3 regions of the Frateuria edaphi genome follow, and region 1 is predicted to be linked to each of the others. Evidence: predicted binding sites of a transcription regulator. Region 1 holds the regulator's gene; each other region holds the start of a gene.
What was found. Region 1 encodes sigma-54, which starts transcription at its own class of promoters, with help from an activator protein. Its sites were predicted from a motif close to TGGCACGNGCNTTGC; they were not measured.
Positions count from the first base shown of each region.

Region 2: flgB (flagellar basal body rod protein FlgB) is a predicted target of sigma-54. The motif match lies at 1,832-1,846, and genes of this name have one in related genera.
Region 3: glnA (type I glutamate--ammonia ligase) is a predicted target of sigma-54. The motif match lies at 2,150-2,164, and genes of this name have one in related genera.

Region 1 is NZ_CP088251.1:510,562-516,432, reverse strand. Features, by position in the region: gene LQ772_RS02270 (KdsC family phosphatase) at 14-565, shown strand; gene lptC (LPS export ABC transporter periplasmic protein LptC) at 556-1,158, shown strand; gene lptA (lipopolysaccharide transport periplasmic protein LptA) at 1,124-1,723, shown strand; gene lptB (LPS export ABC transporter ATP-binding protein) at 1,727-2,446, shown strand; gene LQ772_RS02250 (RNA polymerase factor sigma-54) at 2,547-3,986, shown strand; gene hpf (ribosome hibernation-promoting factor, HPF/YfiA family) at 4,118-4,441, shown strand; gene hprK (HPr(Ser) kinase/phosphatase) at 4,695-5,597, shown strand; gene rapZ (RNase adapter RapZ) at 5,602-5,871, shown strand, end outside.
Region 2 is NZ_CP088251.1:736,880-742,750, forward strand. Features, by position in the region: gene LQ772_RS03280 (methyl-accepting chemotaxis protein) at 1-556, opposite strand, end outside; gene LQ772_RS03285 (chemotaxis protein) at 759-1,688, shown strand; gene flgB (flagellar basal body rod protein FlgB) at 1,889-2,293, shown strand; gene flgC (flagellar basal body rod protein FlgC) at 2,293-2,715, shown strand; gene LQ772_RS03300 (flagellar hook assembly protein FlgD) at 2,725-3,369, shown strand; gene flgE (flagellar hook protein FlgE) at 3,413-4,633, shown strand; gene flgF (flagellar basal-body rod protein FlgF) at 4,655-5,395, shown strand; gene flgG (flagellar basal-body rod protein FlgG) at 5,413-5,871, shown strand, end outside.
Region 3 is NZ_CP088251.1:3,588,332-3,594,202, forward strand. Features, by position in the region: gene LQ772_RS16545 (DUF2235 domain-containing protein) at 1-632, shown strand, start outside; gene glnA (type I glutamate--ammonia ligase) at 702-2,111, opposite strand; gene LQ772_RS16555 (undecaprenyl-diphosphate phosphatase) at 2,372-3,169, shown strand; gene LQ772_RS16560 (energy transducer TonB) at 3,188-3,895, opposite strand; gene LQ772_RS16565 (CHASE3 domain-containing protein) at 4,105-5,871, shown strand, end outside.

The DNA.
Region 1 (5,871 bases):
ACAGTTCCGAACCGTGCCCACTTCTTCCTACCTCACCAACCTTCCTCCTGACCTCATCGCCCGCGCCGCCGGTATCCGGCTTGCGGTCTTCGACGTGGACGGCACGCTGACCGATGGGCGGCTGTACTACGGCGAGGATGGTCGCGAGACCAAGGTGTTCTTCGTGCAGGACGGCCTGGGCTTGAAGCGCCTGCAGGTGCACGGCGTGCAGGTGGCGATCATCAGCGCGCGGATCAGCCATCCGGTGGCACTGCGCGCCGAGGAGCTGGGCATCGCCCACGTCTACCAGGGCCAGGGCGACAAGCGCGTCTGCCTGCTGGAATTGCTCGACGCGCTGAAGCTCGCGCCCGAGCAGGTCGCTTTCGTCGGCGACGACCTTCCCGACCTGCCCGCCATGCGCATCGCCGGACTCGCCGTGGCCGTGGCCAACGCCCACCCGTGGGTGATCGAGCAGGCGCAGTGGACCACCAGCCGCGCCGGTGGACAGGGTGGCGCGCGCGAGGTCTGCGACCTGATCCTGCATGCCCAGGGCAAGGCCGGCAACGAGAAGGAGCGCTGGCGGTGAGGGAGTGGTTGCGCGACCGTCGCCTCGCGGCGGCCATCGTCGTGGTCGCGCTGCTGGCCGGCACGGCCCAACTGCTGTTGTGGTGGATCGGACCGCCACCGAAGGTCAACGAGTTCGTCGGTCCGCCGCGCTCGGGCTACACGCTGACCGACTTCAAGCTGACCCAGTACGGCACCGACGGCCTGCCCAGTTTCCTGATCCAGGCGCCGCAGCTGGAGCGGCGCGAGGGCGACCAGTCGCTTTATATCAACGCGCCCGAGTTCCGCCTGCCTTCCAATCAGCCGGCCGTGCCCGACTGGCTCGGCCACTCGCTGTACGGCTGGGTCAACAACGAAGGGAGCCTGCTCAAACTGCAGGGCCCGGTGCATCTGGAACGTGCGGCGTTCGACGATACGCCAAGGACCACGATCGACACCGCCGAAGTCACCGCCTGGCCCAAGCAGAACCGCCTCGAGACCGCCGCCCCGGCGCAGCTGGTGCAGGGCGGCACTAGAATCCACGGCGTCGGCATGCGTGCCGACCTCAACGACAAACACCTGGAGCTGCTCGATGACGTCCATGCCACGTTCCCGCCCCGCCAGCATGCGCGCTAGCGCGGCGTTGGTCCTGCTGGGCCTGACGGTGCTGGCACCGGTGCAGGCCAAGCGCACCGACCGCGACCAGCCGATGGACGTGCAGGCCTCGCACTTCGATGGCTTCCGCAAGCCCAACAGCACCACCACGCTCAAGGGCAACGTGGTGATCACCCAAGGTTCGCTGAAAGCCACCGGCGACCTGGCCAAGGTGCACTTCGACGCCAACGCCGAGATCGACAGCGTGGTGCTGACCGGCAGTCCTGCGCACCTCCAGCAGCTGGACGACAACGGCAACCTGATGCAGGGCGACGCGGCCACCATCGACTACAAGGTGGCCAAGGACTACGCCGTGCTGCAGGGCCATGCCTCGATCACCCAGCAGGGCCGCGGCGAGGCGCACGGCGATCGACTCACGTACAACACGCAGACCAGCGAAATGACCGGCGACAGCGGCGGCGACGGTCGCGTGCACATGATCTTCAAGCCCCAGCCCAAGTCGGGAACCGCCGCGCCTGCCGCGGCACCGGCACCGGCACCGGCCACCAGTGCACCCGCGCCCGCCACCAGCAGCGGGCAGCCCTGACCGATGCTCGCTGCCGAAGGCCTGCAGAAACGCTACCGCTCGCGCCAGGTCGTGCGCGATTTCGGTTTTTCGATCCGCCAGGGTGAAGTGGTCGGCCTGCTCGGCCCCAACGGCGCGGGCAAGACCACCTGCTTCTACATGGTGGTGGGCCTGGTCGAAGCCGACGGCGGCACCATCCGGCTGGACCGCCAGGACATCACCGGCCTGCCCATGCACTCGCGCGCACGACTGGGCATCGGTTACCTGCCGCAGGAAGCCTCGGTATTCCGCCGGCTGTCGGTGGCTGACAACATCATGGCCGTGCTGGAGCTGCGCGAGGGCCTCACCGCCCGCCAGCGCAACGAACAGCTCGAAGGGCTGATGGACGAGCTCAAGATCGCCCATATCGCCGGCCAGAAAGGCATCAGCCTCTCCGGTGGCGAGCGCCGCCGCGTGGAGATCGCCCGCGCGCTGGCCGCGCAGCCGCGCTACATGTTGCTGGACGAGCCGTTCGCCGGCGTCGACCCGATTTCGGTGGGCGAAATCCAGCGCATCGTGCGGCACCTGAAGGAACGCGGCATCGGCGTCCTGATCACCGACCACAACGTGCGCGAGACGCTGGGCATCTGCGATCGCGCCTACATCCTGAACGACGGCGAGGTGCTCTCGCGCGGCACGCCAGCGCACATCCTCGCCGACGAAAAGGTGCGCGAGGTGTACCTGGGACGCGAATTCAAGCTCTGAAGCGGTGATGTGACGCACGGCCCGTCGGAGCCTGCCATCGCTATGGTCGCGTCACACCCACCGGGGTAGGATGACCGCAAGTCTCTCCGCAACGGCTGGCATGAAACCCGGGCTCCAGTTCCGACTCAACCAACAGCTCACCCTGACGCCGCAGTTGCAGCAGGCGATCCGGCTGTTGCAGCTGTCGCAGCTGGAGCTGGAAGCGGAACTGCGCCAGATCGCCGAGGGCAACCCGCTGCTGGAGTTCGAGGAGGAATCGGCGCCGGGCGAAACCGAGGAAGAGAGTTTCTCCGCCGCCCCGGCCGAAGCGCCGACCGTCGACCACAACGCGGACGACGTCGCGGACTGGGGCGAAGCCGACACGCCAGCCGAGGCGCCGATCGATTTCTCGCTCGGCAGCAGCGCGCCCTCCGGCAGCCGCGGCGATGAGGATTTCGAACCGCAGAACGCCGCGCCCGAGACCCTGCAGGAACACCTGCTGTGGCAGTTGAACCTCTCGCCGTTCAACACGCGCCAGCGGCTGATCGCGACGGTCATCATCGATGCGCTCAACGCCGACGGCTACCTTGCCGAAGGCATCGAAGGCGTGCTCGCCGCGCTGCCGGCGGACCTCGACGCGACGATCGATGAAATCGAGACGGTGCGTCGCCAGTTGCAGCGTTTCGATCCCACCGGGATCGCCAGTCTGGACCTGCGCGACTGCCTGCGCGTGCAGCTGGAGCAGTTCGATGCCGATACGCCGCATCGCGGGCTCGCTCTGCAGATCGTCGCCGGCGAGCTCGAACTGCTCGCACGCAACGACGTCGCCAAGCTCGCGCGCAAGCTGCGCGCGAGCGAGGAAGACGTCGCAGCCGCGGCGCTGCTGATCCGCAGCCTGGACCCGCGTCCCGGCGCCGCGCTGGACGCGACGCCGGTCGAGTACGTGGCGCCGGACGTCTACGCCTACAAGGAAGGCAACCGCTGGAAGGTCAGCCTCAATCCCGACTGCCAGCCGCGGCTGGGCCTCAACCAGCACTACTGCAGCCTGATCGCGCAGGCGCGCGGCGAGGACGCCAGCTGGATGCGCGGCCAATTGCAGGAGGCGCGCTGGCTGATCAAGAGCCTGGAGTCGCGCGCCGAAACGTTGCTGAAGGTTGCCGATGCGATCGTGCGCCGTCAGAGCGCCTTCCTCGACTACGGCCCGGAAGCGATGCACCCGCTGGTCCTGCGCGAAGTCGCTGAAGAGGTCGGCATGCACGAATCGACCATCTCGCGCGTGACCACGCGCAAGTACATCCACACGCCGCGCGGCACTTTCGAACTGAAGTATTTCTTCTCCAGTGGCGTCTCCACCGAAGATGGCGGCGGCGCTTCGGCCACGGCCATCCAGGCGATGATCAAGAAGCTCATCGACGGCGAGGACACACGCAAGCCCTTGTCCGACCAGGCCCTGGCCGAGGAGCTCAACCGCAAGGGCATCCAGGTCGCGCGCCGCACGGTGGCCAAGTACCGCGAGGCTCTGCGCATCCCCAGCTCGAGCGAGCGACAACGCGCCGGCTGACCGGCGCCTGAAACCCACCACTTGGAACCGGCCCGAACGATCCCATACCGAATGAAGACCGGCATGCCGGCACCAATCACCGGCATGCGAACCCGCCGCCCCACGGCGGCCTGTACCAGAGGAGGCGCCCCATGCAGTTCCAACTCACCGGCCAGCAGATCGAAGTCACCCCCGCCCTGCGTGCGCATGCCGAATCCCGGCTCGATCGCCTGACCCGCCTCGACGAAAGGTGCCTGGGCCTGAGCATGGTGCTGTCGATCGACAAGCTGCAGCACTGCGCCGACGCTACCCTCAGCACCACGGGTGCCGCCCTGCATGCGGCGGCCTGCGGCGCCGACATGTATGCCTCCATCGACATGGTGTTCGACAAACTCGCCGCGCAACTGCGCCGCCACCGCGACAAGGTGACCGACAAGCATCAGCAGGAAGCGCGCGAAGCGCGCCAGATCGGCTGATTCGTCCGGCTCCTGCGAAAGAGACCCGCCCCGGTGGCGGGTCTTTTTTTGCTCGAAGCTTGATGCCGCAAGCCGAGCCTTCCCCGCGAGCGCAGGGAAGATACCAAGCCACGGGCGGATGGCCGGCCTCGCGACACCCTCCCGGCCCGCCCTCCCCCGCATAGCTGGCACAATGGCGCCCATTGCCACCCGGCAGGGACACTCCTTGGAACGCCTGACTGCACGACAACTCTTCGACGGCGTCCACGAGCGCATGGGCCTGCGCTGGGTGGCGGGCATGCGTGGCGAGGGGCGCGTGCTCGAACCCGGCGCCACCGCCACGCGCCGCCCGTCGCTGATCGGCTACCTCAACGTGATCTACCCGAACAAGGTGCAGATCATCGGTACCGAGGAGCTCAACTGGCTGGACAGCCTGGATTCGCGCCAGCGCTGGGAAGCGATGCACAAGATCGCTGCCTACCAGCCGGTGGCGCTGATCGTGACCAAGGACCAGACCATCCCATCGGACCTGCGCGAGGTGGCCGAGGAAACCCACACCCCGCTGTGGATCAGCGCCAAGCGCGGCCACGAGCTCCTGACCTGGATGCAGTACCACCTCGCGCGCCTGCTCGCGCCGCGGATCACCCTGCACGGCGTGTTCCTGGAGGTGTTTTCGATCGGCGTGCTGATTACCGGCGAGTCCGGTTCGGGCAAGAGCGAGCTGGCGCTGGAACTGATCAGCCGCGGCCACCGCCTGGTCGCCGACGACGCCACCGAGTTCACCCTGATCGCCCCTGACGTGATCGACGGCACGTGTCCGGAACTGTTGCAGGATCTTCTGGAAGTGCGCGGCCTGGGCGTGCTCAACGTGCGCGAGATGTTCGGCCACACCGCGGTCAAGCATTCGAAATACCTGCGCCTGGTGGTGCACCTCAAGCCCCTGCGCGAGGGCGAAGACATCGACGCGGCGACGCGCCTGACCGGCGACACCAGCCACCGCGAGATCCTGGAGGTCTCCGTGCCGATGATCACCATCCCGGTGGCCCCCGGCCGCAACCTGGCGGTACTGGTGGAAGCGGCGGTGCGCCACCATATGCTCAAGAGCAAGGGCATCGATCCCGCGCAGACATTCATCGACCGCCAGGCGCACCAGATGCGCCGGCTTCCGCCGTGGTGAACCCATGAGTACGAACGATCCCGCGCCCTCGAACGGCCTCAACGATCCCAACGCCGTGCACCTGGTGGTGCTGACCGGCATGTCCGGCGGCGGCAAGACGGTCGCGCTGCGCGCGCTGGAGGACCTGGAGTTCTACTGCGTCGACAACCTGCCCAGCGGGCTGCTGCCGCAACTGGTGCAGTCGGTGCGCCGCGATGGCGGCGGCCGCCGCCGGCGCATCGCCGTGGGCGTGGACGTGCGCAACCGCGGCGAGGATTTCGAGCACATGCCTCTG
Region 2 (5,871 bases), 230 kb from region 1:
CTTCGCCCGCACGGGCGGCTTCGATGGCGGCGTTCAACGCGACCAGGTTGGTCTGGTGGGCGATTTCCTGCACCGCGCCGGTGAGCTTGCGGATCTGACCGACCTGCTCGGCCAGGCGCGCCTGGTTGCGGTTCATCGCCGACAGCGCGCTGCGCAGGAGGCGCAACTGGCCATCCAGCTCGCTCACGCCGGCGCTGCCGGTCTGGCGGGCCTGCTCGACCTGCGCCAAGCCGTTGGCGACCTGCTGCAGGGCCGTCGAGATTCCGGCGCTGGCGTCCGTCAAGCGGCCGACGCCATCGCGGCTTTCCTGGGTGGCCTTGTCCAGCGCGGACTGCTCGCGCCCCAGTACCTGCGCGGCGGCCAGCACCAGGCCCTGCTGCTCCAGGGTCTGCAGCGCCAGCGCGGACGGCTGGCCGGCGTCGAGGCGGGCCAGCAGCGGGGCAAGTGCGCGGGCGACCGCCGGATGCTGGTTCGACAACTGTTCGAGGCGGGCCTCGTCGCCAGCGGCGGCCGCTTGGACCAGCGCGGCCAGGGACTGGCTACGGATCAGGCTCATGTGGATTGCGGTTCCTGCGGATGAATGTTCAGGACATCGTCTGGATGCGTCGAAACTTGAACAAGCAATGCATGTGCCACCGGCGCTCCGGCGCATCGTCGGGAGAAAATATGGGGCAGCTGCGCGGTTGGAGCCCGAACCTCAAGAGCCGGGCCGGGCCGCCGATACGCAGGAGCTAGTCCTTACTTTGCTGGAGACACGCATGGCCGGCGCGCTGCTGGAAAACGTCGAACGCCAGACCCGCCTGGCCGGGCACAACCGGGTGGCGATGCTGCTGTTCCGGTTGGGCGATGCGCAGTTGTTCGGCATCAACGTGTTCAAGGTGCGCGAGGTGCTGCGCCGCCCGCCGCTCGAACGCATGCCCGGCGCCCACGCGCTGATCGCCGGCAGCTGCGACTACCGCGGGCAGACCATCCCGGTGATCGATCTGGCCGCGGCGCTGGGCTATCCGGCGCTGGTCGCCGAGCCGTCCGCGCACCTGATGGTCACCGAGTTCAGCCGCACCGTGCAGGGCTTCCTGGTGTCCGACCTCAAGAACATGGTGCATTGCGAGGGCGAGTCGCTGGTCGCGCCGAGCGCCGCGCTCGGCTTCGGACCGCGCGTCAACGCGGTGACCCGGATCAACGGTGCGCTGGTGGCGGTGGTCGACGTGGAACACGTGCTGGCGAGCATCGACGGCGCACCGGGCGAGCTCTCCACCCAGATGCAGCGCGCCGCAGGCGCCCACACGCTGCGCCCGCGCCGCGTGCTGGTGGCGGACGATTCGGTGGTCGCGCGCCGCCGCCTGATCAGCATCTTCCAGCAGATGAACATCGAATGCGTGGTGGCGCAGGACGGACGCGAGGCGCTCGATCGGCTGACCGAGCTGGCTGCGGCGCCGCCGGGGGAGGGCGTCAACCTGGTGGTGTCCGACATCGAGATGCCGCGGCTGGACGGCTATGCGCTGACCCGCGCCATCCGCGAAACGCCCACGCTGCGGCGCCTGAAGGTGGTGCTGCACAGCTCGCTGAGCGGCCTGTTCAACGAGGCGATGGTGCGCGAGGTTAACGCCGACCGTTTCATCGCCAAGTTCCAGCCGGACCTGCTGGCGCAGGCGGTCATCGACCTGCTGCCCGAGGAAGGGCTCGCCTAGGGTAGGCGTCAGCCAACCGTTTCCGGCGGCCTGACGGTCGGCTTCAGGCCGCCCTGAAGGACCGTCGGAAAACCGACTCCGCGCCGGGGACGTAAACCCCAGCGCCCGCGCAAAGCCAGCTGCGGCGAGGCTTCGCGCCCCCATGGCACACAACTTGCCTCAAGCCCCGTGCGGACACATCGACCGCGCGGAGGCAAGCGATGAGCCAACCCATCGACAACCTGTTCGGCATGCACACCGGCGCGCTCGCGCTGTGGCAGCGCCGTACCGAAGTGCTGGCCAGCAACCTGGCCAACGCCGACACGCCCGGCTACCTCGCCCGCGACGTCGACTTCCGCAAGGCACTGGCCGCCGCCGGCGGCAACGGCGCCGGCAACTTGCCGCTGGCCGCGCCGACCCAGGGCCAGATCGATCCGGTGGCGCAGGCGCGCGACACGCTGTCCTATCGCGTGCCGACCCAGCCGAGCATGGACGGCAACACCGTCGACGCCCAGCAGGAACAGGCCGCCTTCGCCGCCAACAGCGTCCACTACCAGGCAAGCATGGCCTTCATCACCGCGCAGATCCGCATGTTGCGGACCGCGATCACCGGAGGCCAGGGCTGATGTCGCTTTTCAACGTCTTCAACGTCGCCGGCTCCGGCATGGCGGCGCAGTCCACCCGGCTCAACACCGTGGCCAGCAACCTGGCCAATGCCGACAGCGTGGCGAGCACGCGCGATGCCGCCTACCGCGCCAAGGAGCCGCTGTTCGCGGCGATCCGCAACGGGCTGGACGGCCAGCCGGCCGAAGCCGGCAGCGAGGGCGTCAAGGTCCTCGGCGTCACCGAGAGTCCCAACGCGATCACCAGCCGCTACGAGCCGGGCAACCCGCTGGCCGACACCGACGGCTACGTCTACCAGAGCAACGTCAACCCGGTGGACGAGCTGGTCAACATGATTTCCGCCTCGCGTTCGTACCAGAACAACGTCGAGGTGATGAACACCGCGCGCCAGCTGATGCAGAAGACGCTGGACCTCGGAAAGTAAGGAGCGGCCATGAGCGACCTCGCAATCAACTCCAGCAACGCCGCCGGCACCGCCGGCGCGCTGGGCCAGACCAAGACGCTGAGCCAGGCCGACTTCCTGAGCCTGCTGATCCAGCAGATGCGCAACCAGGATCCGACCCAGCCGATGGATTCCTCGCAGATGGTCAGCCAGTTGGCGCAGATCAACCAGGTCTCGGCCACGCAGAACCTGCAGACCTCCTTCGACGCGTTGTCGCAGTCGATGCAGGGCAACCAGTTGCTGCAGGCCTCCAGCATGGTCGGGCGCAACGTCACCGTGCCCTCGGCGGTCGGTCGCCTGCAGGGCGGAAGCCTCGATGGTGCCGTGAACGTGCCCGATGGCGGTGGCCGCACGCTGGTGCAGATCGTCGACAACGCCGGCGACGTGGTGCGCACGATCGACCTGGGCACGCAGACCGCGGGCCTGGCCGACTTCCACTGGGACGGCACCGGCAACGACGGCCAGCCGCTGCCCCCGGGCACCTACGGACTGGCGGCGCAGACCGGCAACACCGCGGTGGCCACCTATGTCACCGGCAAGGTCGCCGGCGTGGGCATGACCGGCGCCGACGGCGCCTACCTGGACGTGGACGGTTTCGGCGGCGTGCTGCTGAGCCAGGTCGCGCGCGTCAACTGACACATCAATTCACGGACATCACACCCGTACAGGGGAAACAACGATGGCTTTCAATATCGCGCTGAGCGGCCTGAACGCGGCTTCCAAGGACCTGGAAGTCACTGCCAACAACATCGCCAACACCGGCACCACCGGCTTCAAGGGCTCGCGGGCCGAGTTCGCCGAGTTGTACAACTCGGCCGGCCGCAACCTCTCGGCGACCTCGATCGGCAGCGGCGTGCGGCTGGCCGACGTGGCGCAGCAGTTCGCCGCCGGCAACGTGGAGAACACCGGCAACAGCCTGGACTTCGCGATCAGCGGCGATGGCTTCTTCACCATGCGCGACGGCAAGGGCTATTCCTACACCCGTGCCGGCGCCTTCCAGCAGGACAACAACGGCTACGTGGTCAACGCCAGCGGCCAGCACCTGCAGGTGTTCCCGCCGGCGGGCAACGGCTTCGACACCAGCACGCTGGTCGACCTGCAGATGACCACTGCGCAGAGCGCGGCCAAGGCCACCAGCAATGTGGAGATGTCGCTCAACCTGCCGTCCGACGCGACGGTGCCGACCACGGCACCGTTCAGCCCGACCGACGCGCTGAGCTACAACCAGGCCACGCCGTTCACCGCCTACGACTCGCTCGGCGCCACACACAACGGCACCGTGTACTACGTCAAGGGCGCGGCGCCGAACAGCTGGAACGCCTACCTGTACGTCGACGGCGTATCCGCCGGCGCGCCGCAGGCGCTCTCCTTCACCAGCAGCGGCGCGCTCGCGACGCCGGCCGGCGGCAAGCTCAACTTCCCCGCGCTGTCGGTCAGCCCGGGTGCCGCCCCGATGACGCTGTCGATCGACGTCAACAAGGCCACCCAGTTCGGCAATGCGTACGCGCTGAGCTCGATCAACCAGGACGGCTACCCGAGCGGCACGCTGTCGGGCATCGACGTGTCCAGCGAAGGCGTGGTTCAAGCCAAGTACTCCAACGGCCAGGCCATCTCGCTCGGCCAGCTGGCCCTGGCCAACTTCAACAACCTCAATGGCCTGCGCCAGCTCGACAACACTGGCTGGGCGGCCTCGTTCGACTCGGGTACCGCGACCATGGGCGTGGCCGGGCAGGGCACCTTCGGCGCGGTGCAGTCCGGCGCGCTGGAGGCGTCCAACACCGCCGACCTGACGGCCCAGCTGGTGAACATGATCAAGGCGCAGCGCAACTACCAGGCGAACGCGCAGGTGATCTCCACCGACGACAAGCTGACCCAGACCATCATCAACATCCGCAACTGACGCTGACGTCCGAGGCTCCGCATGGATCGTTCGCTTTACGTCGCCATGACCGGCGCCACGCAGATGATGCGGGCGCAGACGGAAGTGGCGCACAACCTGGCCAACGCCGACACCGTCGGCTTCAAGGCGCAGATGTCGGCCTTCCAGGCGCTGCCGGTGCAGGGCCCGGGCATGCCCACGCGCATCAACGGCGTGGCGCAGGGCGAGGGCGTGGACCTGCGCGGCGGCGCCGAGATACAGACCGGCCGCGAACTCGACGTCGCCGTGCAGGGTGACGGCTGGCTCGCGGTGCAGGCGGCTGACGGCAGCGAGGCCTATACCCGCGCCGGCAACCTGCAGCTCACCGCCGACGGCCTGCTGACCGATTCGCGCGGCAACCTGGTGCTCGGGGACGGCGGCCCGATCAGCCTGCCGCCCGCGACCCAGGTGAGCATCGGCAACGACGGCACCGTCTCGGTGGTCCCGACCGGCCAGGGTCCGGAAACGATCGCCTCGGTCGGCCGCCTGAAACTGGTGAACCCGCCCGCGAACCAGCTCGCGCTGGGCAGCGACGGCCTGATGCATCTGGCCGGTGGCGCCACCGCGCCGACCGATCCGGCGGTGGGCATCAAATCCGGCGTGCTCGAGTCGAGCAACGTCAACCCGTCACAGACGCTGGTGCAGATGATCGAGCTTTCGCGCCAGTACGAACTCCAGGTCAAGGCGATCAAGAACGCCGACGACAACGCGCAGTCGGCGACCCGCCTGCTGTCGCTCACCTGATCGATTAGGAGACAACCATGTTCTCTTCCCTGTGGGTCGCAAAGACCGGTCTCGATGCGCAGCAGACGCGCATGGACGTGGTCTCGCACAACCTCGCCAACGCCAACACCACCGGCTTCAAGAGCTCGCGCGCCTCGTTCCAGGACCTGGTCTACCAGAACCTGCGCCAGCCCGGCGGCCAGACCACCGAGCAGACCAACGCCCCGTCCGGCCTGATGCTGGGCACCGGCGTGCGCGTGGTCGGCAACGAGAAGCTCTTCACCCAGGGCAACATCGAGCAGACCGGCAACTCGCTGGACCTGGCGATCCAGGGCCGCGGCTTCCTGCAGGTGACCCAGCCCGACGGCACCATCGCCTACACCCGCGACGGCTCGCTGCACATGGACCAGAACGGCCAGGTGGTCACCGCCAACGGCTACGCGGTCGATCCGGCGATCACCATCCCGGCCAACGCCCAGTCGATCACCATCGGCAGC
Region 3 (5,871 bases), 690 kb from region 1:
ACGATTCGCGGCAGGGGATGTTCAAGCTCGGCCGCAACCAGCCGCGGGCGGTGGCGCAGATGGACAGGACCAGTGTGCTGGCCGGCCTCCTGCACCCGAGCGCCCTCGCGCGACAGGCCGACCCACCCCTTGCGCAGGGCGACTACTGGCCTACCCGCACGCTCGCCGCGGGCACGCGCGTGAGCATGGACGTGTTCGCCTCCACCCACTGGAACGCCACCGGGCTGTATCTGGAGGCCGGTGTCACCTACCGCTTCGGCGCCTCCGGCGAATGGCTCGATGCAAGCGCGAAGTTTTCCCCCGCCGGCGGCGAAGTGGATGGCCACCATGCCTCCGACATCGCGCGCCTGGCGGCCTCCGCCCTCGGCTCGATGGAGCACGTCTTCAACATGGCCAGCCACGGCGACAGCGACTTCTGGTTCACCCGCCGCGTGGAGTCGGCGCCCTGGTGCGCACTGATCGGCTTCGTCGCCAATGGCGAAGGCGACGACCGCGGCGAGACCTTCGTCATCGGCGAGGGCTGCCGCTTCACCCCGACCGCCAGCGGCTACCTCTACGCCTACGCCAACGACGCCTGGCAGGCCTACGCCAACAACCACGGCAGCGTGGCGCTGGCGATCGAGCGACCCTGACCTCTTCGCGGAGCCTGCAAAAAAAGACGGGCGCCGAAGCGCCCGTCCCGCCGAACCATCCCGCCACGCTCAGATCGCGTAATACATCTGGAATTCCAGCGGATGCGTGCTGGCGCGGTAGGCGGTGACTTCCTTCATCTTCACCTCGATGTAGGCATCGATGAAGTCGTCGGTGAACACGCCGCCGGCCTTGAGGAACTCGCGGTCCTTGTCCAGCGCGGCGAGCGCCTCGTCCAGGCTGGCGCAGACCTGCGGGATGTTCTTCTCCTCTTCCGGCGGCAGGTCGTAGAGGTCCTTGTCGGCCGGCGCGCCCGGGTCGATCTTGTTGATGATGCCGTCGAGGCCGGCCATCATCAGCGCGGTGAATACCAGGTAGCCGGAGTTCATCGGATCGGGGAAGCGCACCTCGATGCGGCGGCCCTTCGGGCTGGACACGTACGGGATGCGGCAGCTCGCCGAGCGGTTGCGCGCCGAGTAGGCCAGCATCACCGGCGCCTCGAAGCCCGGCACCAGGCGCTTGTAGCTGTTGGTGGTCGAATTGGCGAAGGCGTTGATTGCCTTGGCATGCTTGAAGATGCCGCCGATGTACCACAGCGCCATCTGCGACAGGCCGCCATAGAGCTCGCCGGCGAACAGGTTCTGCCCGTCCTTGGCCAGTGACTGGTGCACGTGCATGCCCGAGCCGTTGTCGCCGACGATCGGCTTGGGCATGAAGGTGACGGTCTTGCCGTTCTGGTGCGCCACGTTCTTGATGACGTACTTCATCGTCATCAGCTCGTCGGCCTTCTTCACCAGCGTGTTGAACTTGACGCCGATCTCGCACTGGCCCGCGTTGGCCACTTCATGGTGATGCACCTCGACCACCTGGCCGAGCGACTCGAGCACCTTGCACATGTCCGCGCGCAGATCGCCCAGCGAATCGACCGGCGACACGGGGAAGTAGCCGCCCTTCACGCCCGGGCGGTGGCCGGTGTTGTTGCCGTCGTACTTGTAGCGCGAGGACCACGCCGCCTCTTCGGAGCCGATCTCGTAGAACACGCGGCCCATGTCGTTCTGCCAGCGCACCGAGTCGAAGATGAAGAATTCCGGTTCGGGGCCGAAGAACGCGGTGTCGGCGATGCCGGTGGACTTCAGGAACGCCTCGCCGCGCTTGGCGATCGAGCGCGGATCGCGGCCGTAGGCCTGCATGGTCGAGGGCTCGAGCACGTCGCAGTGCAGGATCAGCTGCGTGTGCGCGGAGAACGGATCCAGGTGCGCGGTGTCCGGATCGGGCAGCAGCACCATGTCCGACTCGTTGATGCCCTTCCAGCCCGGGATCGAGGAGCCGTCGAACATCTTGCCGTCCTCGAAGGTCGACTCGTCGATGGCGTGCGCCGGGAAGGTGACGTGGTGGTGCTTGCCGAGCATGTCGGCGAAGCGCAGGTCGACGAACTCGACGTCGTGTTCGGCGATCAGGTCGAGCACTTTCTGGGCGGTCATGGGCGAGCCTCGGAGCGGGAAAGGATGCGGCCGTTACTGCAATGCCCGTGCCAGCCGTACGCCCTGCGGGAGCGCACCTTGTACGCCACCACCATGGCGCTTCGGAGCGGGATCGCGCTCGCGCACAGGGCGCGCTCCCACGGGCATGTTGCACCTCTTTGGCACGACTTATTGCACCATGATGAGTCAATTCGGCCTCACGCCGCCGTGCCCGCTTCCCCGTAAGCTATGCCGCTTTACCGTTCGCCGGAGAGCCCTTAGTGAGCGACCTGATCCGCGTCATCCTGCTCGGCATCATCGAGGGCATCACCGAGTTCCTGCCGATCTCCTCGACCGGGCACCTGCTGATCGCCGAGCAACTGGGCCTGGGCCAGCGCTCGGACCTGTTCAACATCGGCATCCAGGCCGGCGCGATCCTGGCGGTGACGCTGATCTACTGGAAGCGCCTGTGGCAATTGCTGACGCAGTGGCGCGACCCGGCCAACCGCGATTACCTGGCCAAGCTCACGGTGGCGTTCCTGATCACCGCGGTGCTGGGCTTCATCGCGGTCAAGCTCGGCTTCACCCTGCCCGACACGGTCACGCCGATCGCCTGGGCACTGGTCATCGGCGGCTTCTGGATGCTGGGCGCCGAAGCGGTCGCCGCGCGCAAGCCGGACCGGCGCGAGGTGACGTGGACGGTCGCGGTGCTGGTCGGCATCGCGCAGATGCTCGCCGGCATCTTCCCCGGCACCTCGCGCTCGGCCGCCACCATTTTCGCCGCGCTGCTGGCCGGCACCAGCAACCGCGCCGCGGCCACCGAGTTCGCCTTCCTGGTCGGCATCCCGACGATGTATGCGGCGACCGGCTACGAACTGCTCAAGGTCGTGAAGAACGGCGGTGCGGCGCACGAGGACTGGAGCGCGCTGATCGTCGGCTTCGCGGTATCCGCGATCGTCGCCTTCGCCGCGGTGAAGTGGTTGCTCGGCTACATCCGCACGCACCGCTTCACCCCGTTCGCGATCTACCGAATCGCGCTTGGCGTGGCGCTGCTGCTGTGGTTGCCCTCGGGCGGCTGAAGCCTCCCGCCGGCCCGGTCAACCCGGCGGGCCAGCGACCCATTGGACCGGACTGTCCAGCGCGATGGCCTGCCCGGAGAGATCAGGTGTTTCGCGGGCGTCTGCGGCAGGGTCTTTCGGCCGGTTGGCCTCGGCCTCGGCGATGCCCGACGGATTCCGCGTCCTGAAGGTGACCGGGATCTGCATGCGAGTGGCGACGGGTTTGCCGTCGACAAGCTCGGGCAGCGCGCGGCTGAGGCGTATCGCCTCTTTCACCGCCAGCGCGAACTGTTTTCGTGCGAGCGGACTGCTGAACTCGGAGTCGACCAGCTTGATGTCGGTCAGGCTCCCGTCCGGTTGCACCGTGGCCGCCATCGTCAGTCGCCCGTCGCCCTGCTCCATCGGCCATCGGGGCGCCCGAAGCGCAAGTGCCGGGCCATTCTTGACGTAGCGCACGGCCACGCCGTAATTGCCGTCCGGACGCTTGACCAGGACCAGGTCGACCCAGGCATAGGTACGAGCCGTGACCGCATGGCCCGCCCGCACGGGTGGCTTGAAGCGCCAGTGCTTGATCGCCTCCTGGGCGGGCGCGTTCAGCACGGCCGGAATCTCCCCGGGCAACTCGACCCGGGCCACCTGTCCGGCCGTATCGACGTCCAATCCGGCCTGCAGGTGATACGTCTGCACCACCTGTCCATCGACCGCGCGTGCCGTCCCTGCGGACAGCATGAGTGCGGCCCACAGCACGGCTCCGCTTGCCAGCCCAATCCTCATCCCTGCACCCTCCCCGGCACATGCACGCGACGGCAGCCTACACCGGCGAAGGCGGGGCGCGGGAAGTGGCCGTGTCACGAAGGGCCTTCCGCACTGGCCCCCACGCTCCGCGCACGCCCGGTGTGCCTAGGATGATCGCGCGCGCTGGCCAGTCCGGCCCGGCCGCATAGGACGGCGTCCCGATGGCGGCAGAGAAACCACCAAGCCTGCTCTGGTCGCGAATCATGCTGGCGGCGGGTTTCGTCTTGCTGACCTCGCTGCTGGCCGGTGCCTACGTGCTGGCGGCGGCGCGCGAGGAAGGCATGGAGCAGCAACAGCACATCCAGGCGGTGCGCGCGTCGCTGCGGCGCACGATGTTGACGATCCAGGGTGCCGAAACGGGCCAGCGCGGTTACCTGCTGACCGGCGAAAAAGCGTATCTCGCGCCGTACACCCGCGCCCGCAGCAACCTGGCGGCATTGCTGCGGACGCTCGATCGCGAGGTGGAGGATCCGCAGCTGCGCCGGAACCTCCCCGAGTTGCGTGCGTTGATCTCGGGCAAGCAGACCGAGCTGGCGCAGACGCTGTCCTACTACGACCGTGGCGACCACGCGACGGCGGCGAGACTGGTCCGGTCCAATCTGGGCATGCGGCTGATGGAGCGTATCCGCGCGCTGGTGTCCGCGATGCTGGCCGATTGCGATCGCAACATCGCCGCCGAGCAACGCAAGGAACGCGTGTTATCGCGCTGGGTGCTGACCGGCGCCTCGGCGTCCGCTCTGGCGATCCTGGGGCTGGCGGTGCTGACCCTGCGCGAGATGTCCCGTCGTCACCGCATCATGGTGCGCACGCGCGACGAACTGCTGGCCTCGAGCGAGGCGCTGCGGCGAAGTACCGAGCGCCAGGCGATGCTGGAAGAGGCGGTGCGCCAGTCGCGCAAGATGGAGGCGCTGGGCGCGCTGACCGGCGGCATGGCGCATGACTTCAACAACATGCTCGCGGTGGTGATGGGCAACCTGGAGCTGCTCAAGGCGCGCCTGGCCCGCGGCAACCACGATGTCGGCCGCTACGTCGGCTATGCGCTGGAGGCGACGCGCCGTGCCGGCGAACTGACCCAGCGCCTGCTGGCCTTTGCCCGCAAGCAGCCGCTGCACGCGGTGCTGGTGGCGCCGGACGAGGTGGTGGCCAGCACCATCGAGATCATCCGCCGCACGCTCGGCGGCATCTACAGCATCGAGCTGGAACAGGCGCCCGACCTCTGGAAGGCGCGGGTCGACGTCAACCAGCTGGAAAGCACGCTGATCAACCTGGCGGTCAACGCCCGCGATGCCATGCCCGAAGGCGGCCGGCTGACGGTACAGACAGCCAACGTTTTCCTCGACGAGGACTACGCCAGCGGCCACGCCGAGGTGACCAGCGGCGCCTACGTGATGATCGCGATGACCGATACCGGGCAAGGCATGACGGCCGAGGTCCGGCGCAAGGCGTTCGAGCCGTTCTTCACTACCAAGGCGGCGGGCAAGGGCACCGGCCTGGGGCTCAGCCAGGTGTACGGCTTCATCAAGCAGTCCGGCGGCCACGTGGACATCGAGAGCGAGGTTGGCAAGGGCACCACGGTCCGCATCTATCTGCCGCGTGCCGACGGCGAACCCGCGGCGGTCGACGCCATCCGTCCCGACCGCACGCGGCACGGAGTGCCGCGTGGCGACGGGACCACGCTGATCCTGCTGGTCGATGACGACATCGGCGTGCGCGTGTTCGCGGCCGAGGCGCTGACCGAACTGGGGTACCGCGTTCTGACCGCCTCCGGTGGCCACGATGGGCTGGCCGTGCTCGATGCGCACCCGCAGATCGACCTGTTGCTGACCGACGTGGAGATGGCGCAGATCACCGGGTGGGAGCTGGCCGACATCGCCCGGCAGTTGCGGCCGGGGCTGAAGGTCCTGCTGATGACCGGCTTCACGCGGGAG